One region of the Phyllobacterium sp. 22229 genome, then DNA from elsewhere that is predicted to be linked to it. Evidence: predicted binding sites of a transcription regulator. Region 1 holds the regulator's gene; the other holds the start of a gene.
The links. The regulator PhoB, encoded in region 1, activates phosphate uptake and scavenging genes when phosphate is short. The targets are predictions, from matches to a motif close to TGTCATNNANCTGTCAT.

Region 1 (3,207 bases):
AACTGACGCCGTTCATCGAATACAACAAGCGGGTCTAGCCATGTTCCTTCCCTTCTTCCTCGAACTCAAGGCGGCAAAAATCCCCGTATCGCTGCGGGAATATCTGACGCTGCTTGAAGGGTTGGACGCAGGGCTGGTAACCTATGATGTCGAGGGGTTCTATTATCTCGCCCGCTCAACCCTGGTGAAGGACGAGCGCCACATGGACCGCTTCGACCGGGTCTTCGGCCATGTGTTCAAGGGGCTGGAACTGCCGGGCGGCGACAATGGTATCGACGTTGCCAATCTGCCCGAGGAATGGTTGCGGCGGCTGGCCGAAAAACACCTGACCGACGAGGAAAAGAAACTGATCGAAGCGCTGGGCGGTTTTGAAAAACTGATGGAAACCCTGCGCCAGCGGCTTAAGGAGCAGAAGGGCCGGCATCAGGGCGGATCGAAATGGATCGGCACCGCCGGAACCTCGCCCTTCGGCGCCTATGGCTATAATCCGGAAGGCGTGCGCATCGGCCAGGACGAGAGCCGCAACCGCCGTGCGGTCAAGGTGTGGGACAAGCGCGAGTTCAGGAATTTTGACGACAGTGTCGAGCTGGGCACCCGCAACATCAAGGTTGCGCTCAAACGGCTGCGCCGCTGGGTGCGCGAAGGCGCCGATGACGAGCTTGACCTGTCGGGCACCATCAGGTCAACCGCCGAACACGGCTATCTCGATGTGCAGACCCGGCCCGAACGGCGCAATCACGTCAAGCTGCTGATGTTCTTCGATGTCGGCGGCTCCATGGACGAGCACATCCGGATCGCCGAGGAACTGTTCTCTGCCGTGCGCTCCGAGTTCAAGCACATGGAGTATTTCTACTTCCACAATTGCCTTTATGAGGGGGTGTGGAAGGACAACCGCCGCCGCCATGCGGAGACAATACCGACACTCGACCTCATCCATAAATACGGAGCGGACTACAAGGTCATCTTCGTCGGCGATGCCGCCATGGCGCCCTACGAGGTTTCCCACGCCGGTGGATCGGTCGAACACTGGAACGCGGAGGCAGGCGCAGTCTGGCTTGGCCGGGTGCTCGACCACTGGAAGAACGCCGCCTGGCTTAATCCGTCAAAGGAACAGTACTGGGACTACACCGCCTCGACGGCGATGATCCGCAAGATTTTCGCGCATCGCATGTATCCCATGACCCTGGCGGGCATCGAGGGGGCGACGCGCGAACTCTCGCGCCGGCACTGATTACCCGAACGAATAGCCGGCACCACGCACGGTGCGGATCGGATCGATCGAGCGGCCGATATTGATGGCCTTGCGCAGCCGCCCCACATGCACGTCGACGGTGCGGTCGTCCACATAGATGTCGGCGCCCCAGACATTGTCGAGGAGCTGGCCGCGCGAGAACACCCGGCCGGGGGACTGCATCAGGAATTCCAGCAGGCGGAACTCGGTCGGCCCGAGCTTCAACTCGCGCTCCTTGCGGAACACGCGGTGCTGCTCGCGGTCGAGCTTCAGGTCGCCGAAGCTGAGCACATGCGACAGCAGGCTTGGATTGACCCGGCGCAGCATGGCCTTGATGCGGGCAAGCAGTTCCGGGGTGGAGAACGGCTTGACCATGTAGTCATCGGCACCGGTGGCAAGGCCGCGCACCCGCTCGCTCTCTTCGCCGCGCGCCGTCAGCATGATGATCGGCAGGATTTCGGTCTCGCGCCGCGCCCGCAGGCGGCGGCAGAGTTCGATGCCGGAAAGGCCCGGCAGCATCCAGTCGAGAATGAGCAGATCCGGTACTTTTTCACGCAGCGCAATTTCGGCCTCGTCACCGCGTGCGATTGTCTCGACGACATAGCCTTCGGCTTCAAGATTGTACCGGAGAAGGACGCTGAGCGCTTCCTCGTCTTCGACAACAGTGATTTTGGGAGCTATCGCCATTGCTGGGATCCTGATTCTGTTTAAGGCTGTCTGGCTTCATCGACGATGATGCTGTGGGTCTGGTCTTCCTTGGGCCGTTCGGCCGGAAGCTGGGCACCCGTCACGATGTAGTAGACCGTTTCAGCAATGTTCGTCGCATGGTCTCCGATGCGCTCGATGTTCTTGGCGCAGAAGAGAAGGTGCGTGCAGGCGGAAATGTTGCGCGGATCTTCCATCATGTAGGTCAGGAGTTCGCGGAACAGCGAGGTATAAAGCGCATCGATTTCGTCATCGCGCTCGCGCACGATGTTGACCTGCTGCACGGAGCGCGTGGCATAGGCATCGAGCACGTCCTTGAGCTGCGTCAGGGCGAGTTCCGCGATGGTCTGCAGGCCGCGATAGACCGACAGCGTCTGGCGCGTATCGGTGACGGCGACAACGCGCTTGGCAATGTTTTTGCCGAGGTCGCCGACCCGTTCGAGGTCGGAGGAAATGCGGATGGCGCCGATGATTTCACGCAGATCGATCGCCATGGGCTGGCGCTTGCCGATGATGGTGATGGCCTTCTCATCGATCTCGCGTTGTCCGGCATCGAGGATGAGATCGTCCGAAATGACGCGCTGGGCCAGCGCGTTGTCGGAATTCACCATGGCGGTGACGGCCTGTTCGACCATGCGTTCGGCATGGCCGCCCATTTCGGCGATCTTGTGCGTCAGGAACTTCAGTTCGTCGTCATAGGAACGGACGGTATGCTGCGACTCGGTCATATTCTTATCCCTGTTTCCCGTGATTAGCCGAAGCGTCCGGTGATGTAGTCCTGCGTGCGCTTTTCCGTCGGATTGGTGAACATCATTTCCGTATCGCCCACCTCGACGAGGTTTCCGAGATGGAACATGGCGGTGCGCTGCGAAACGCGGGCCGCCTGCTGCATCGAATGGGTAACGATGACGATGGTGTAGTTCTGGCGCAGTTCGTCGATCAGTTCCTCGACCTTTGCCGTGGCGATCGGATCGAGCGCCGAGCAGGGTTCGTCCATCAGGATGACTTCCGGACTGACGGCAATGGCGCGGGCAATGCACAGGCGCTGCTGCTGGCCGCCGGAAAGGCCGGTGCCGGCTTCGTGCAGGCGGTCCTTGACCTCATCGAACAGGCTGGCGCGGCGCAGGCTCTTCTCGACGATTTCCTCCAGCTCATGCCGGTTCTTGGCGAGGCCATGGATGCGCGGGCCATAGGCGACGTTCTCGAAGATGGATTTCGGGAACGGATTGGGCTTCTGGAAAACCATGCCGACGCGGGCGCGCAGCTCGACC
Region 2 (3,207 bases), on a different contig from region 1:
CCGATGACGGGACGAAGCAGTTCCCATGTCTCCTGCGTCCGCCGCGCCGTCGAGACCAGGGCGAGATCCGGTATGAGGCCTTCCCCCGCCATATATCGGGCCATCAGGGGGCTCGCCCGGCGGCCGCGCTCTGCAAGCGGGCGCTCGTGGTCGTCAACACCGTCTGGCCAGTCCGATTTGGCATGGCGAAGCAGGAGAAGTCGCAGCATCTGTTTTGCTCCATGGTACGCAGCTTACCCGACCATATAACATGAACGGGGATGCATGGAGGGCGGCATCAGCGGAGAGGGCTTCCCTCTCCGCTGATATGCCAAACGGATTACTTGTGCAGTCCGGGAATGGTGACCTGAAACACCTGGAACATGGTGTCGACATCGGCGCCGCCCTCGGCCTTGTAGCTCGCGCCGACCTGAAAGCCATCCTGGGTCAGGAAGTCATTGTCATTGCCGACAAACAGGAAATAGTCGTCCGGCAGCTTGGGATCGAGGACGCTGACAAGTGCCATGGCTTCCCATTTTTCCGACAAGTTGTTGCGGTCATTGGGCGCACCGTTGTGCAGGCCGAAACGCGACAGGTTTGCATTGTCATTGATGTCAATGAAGGGGGTCAGCTTTGCCGGTGTAATGGAAGGGTCGAGAACGCCCTTGGGGGCAACGGCCTTGTCGGCATCAAAACCGCTTCCGGCTATATCGGTGGCCGCCGAAGTGTCAACGACGGTGATGTTGCGGTAAAGCGACGTGTCGCCGTCAAGGCCATAGCCATTGCCGCTGTCGCGTGCCAGCATCAGGAATGCCTTATCGGACAAAGCCACGATTTCGCTCTGCGCGGCCACAGCCTTCTTGCCCTTGGCATTGGTGAAGACAGGAAGCGGCACGACATATTCATGCACCAGCTTCAGATGGGCGGAATCGGCCGCGTCATAGACGAGGGCGCGGGTGTTCTGGCGGGTTGAACTGGAATCGCCGCCATCCTGCCGGGCGGCCGACTGGAGAACGGCGATCAGGAACTTGCCGTCGGGTGTCAGCGCCATGCCTTCCAGGCCCTGATTGTTCTGGCGGCCGGTATCGGGATCCTTCGGATCGGGCGCCTGTGCGCCAGGCCCCGGATTGTTGGAGGAGAAATTCGCCTTGCCATGGCGCATGGGAACCAGCGCTGCCGGAGGCTGGGTTGCCGACATCATGCGGCCCTCGGCGGAAAAGCGGTAAATATTCGGTCCATACTCGTCGCTGATGAACATCGTGCCGTCCGCGAGGCGGACGATGGCTTCATTGTCCAGGGATATCTTGCCATTGGCGGCCTGCGGCAGCATCGGGAAATCCCCCGCTGCGGCGCGGACATCGGACTGGGGATCAAGGCCCGTCGTATCGGCACCCTTGTCGTCCACCAGCAGCAATGTGTCGGTGAGTGCCGCCTCGACGCCGCTCTGCTGTTTGTCGGCGGACGGTGTTGCACCGGGGGCCACCGGCGTGAACCGGATCGACAGCATGTTGAGGCGGGGGCGATAGTCGGTTGTACCCGCCACATTGTAACCGCGGTCGGGCAGGAGCAGCATCGTGCCCTTGTAGCTGTTGCCGTCGCGGCTCCAGTCGGCCGGGTTCATCGCCATGCCCGAGCCGGAACCGAAGGTTTCACCGAATTTGTCGCGCTGATTGGCCGGGATCCGTCCGACGCCGACCAGTCCCTTGTTGACGAGCGTTGTACCGCTGATCGCAACCGAATTATCGGCAAAGGCTGCAGCGGGAAAGATGGCCATGGAGGTTGCAAGCAACCGCAACAGGATTGACGGCAGGTGGCGCATGGAAAAATCCTTTGACAAGACAGTGTGGCGGGTGGTCTCGGAGCCGGTCTTGGGAAGAGACCGCACCCCCGCAATCGCGCAAGGAGACCTTTCCGGTAGGGTCTAGAACCGGAATGTAATACGCTCATGACAACCGCCACGGCGCCCGGTCCAGCGGGCCATGCAGCTTCAACAATATTTGCGCTACCAAGATGGCGCGCACGCGATAGTATGGCCTGTGCAACGGGACGATCGATGGGAGCGGACGGAATGGCTGGAGCTTCGGTTCAGGGAACAGAGGATGGTTCGGGTACCGATGCCGCAGCCATTGCGCTGCGTGCTCCTGTCGAGATTGAGCTGAAGCTGCGCGCCCCCGCCGGTATGCTCGATGACATTCGCGCCTCCGCGGCGGTTCAGCAGGCCGCCCGCAACAAGGGCCTGATCCGGCGGCTTGAAGCCACCTATTACGACACCTCCGACCATCGGCTGTTTGCGGCGGGGTTGTCTTTGCGTGTCCGGCGCGAGGGCCGTCATCATGTCCAGACCGTCAAGCGGGCAGCGGCGCACGGCTCTTTGCAGCGCAATGAGTGGGAGGCGGTGGTGCCTGACATGGCGCCGGACCTTGCCCTGCTGTCGCTTGCCGAAATCGGCGCGCCCTTGGACGGGATGACAGCGGACGAGCTGGCACCGGTTTTTGCGACCAGAGTCCGGCGGCATCTGCTTGTGCTCGACCATCAGGACGCCCGGATCGAACTGGCGCTCGATGACGGCGTCATTGAATTTGGCGCGACACGCGTGCCGCTGTCGGAAGTCGAACTCGAGCTGAAGCAGGGGAAAGTCGCGGCGCTTTATCAGTTCGGTCTCAATCTGATGGACATTGCGCCGCTTTGCCTGGAAACGCAGAGCAAGTCGGCGCGGGGCTATGCCCTGGCGCTTGGCGATGAGCCATCGGCGGTCAAGGCGGCACCGTCCGGCTTCGTCAGGGCTGACACGGTCGACGAGGCGATCGCCAAGCTTCTGACCAATTGCCAGCAGCAGATCATGGCCAATCTTGGCGCCAGTCAAACCGGACTGGAGCCGGAGGGCGTCCACCAGTTGCGTGTCGCGCTCCGGCGATTGCGCGTGGCGCTGCATTTTCTCGGCCGCGAGTTGCAGGCCCCGTCGCTGGAGAGCCTCAACACCGAGGCAAAACTGTTCGGGCAGGCGCTGGGTCCCGCCCGAAACTGGGACGTTTTCCTGCATTCGACCCTGACGGAGATTGAAGAAGCCGCTCTGCCGCATGTCAATATATCCGCGTTTCGTGCCGCATGCATGCCCGCTCACGATCAGGCCTACCAGACCGTCCGGCGTATTATCGGCGATCCCAGGACCAACCGGTTCCTGTTGTCCCTCGGGCTTGTGATCGAACAGAGGAGCTGGCGCAACGATAT

Region 2: the regulator PhoB is predicted to act here: its motif matches at 1,914-1,930, upstream of ACTJJ7_RS11095 (esterase-like activity of phytase family protein).

The regions. Positions count from the first base shown of each region.
Region 1 covers NZ_JBQEPA010000005.1:240,106-243,312, reverse strand. The annotation lists gene ACTJJ7_RS08410 (vWA domain-containing protein) at 41-1,231, shown strand; gene phoB (phosphate regulon transcriptional regulator PhoB) at 1,232-1,918, opposite strand; gene phoU (phosphate signaling complex protein PhoU) at 1,939-2,664, opposite strand; gene pstB (phosphate ABC transporter ATP-binding protein PstB) at 2,688-3,207, opposite strand, start outside.
Region 2 covers NZ_JBQEPA010000007.1:235,347-238,553, reverse strand. The annotation lists gene ACTJJ7_RS11100 (SixA phosphatase family protein) at 1-209, opposite strand, end outside; gene ACTJJ7_RS11095 (esterase-like activity of phytase family protein) at 320-1,753, opposite strand; gene ACTJJ7_RS11090 (CYTH and CHAD domain-containing protein) at 2,048-3,207, shown strand, end outside.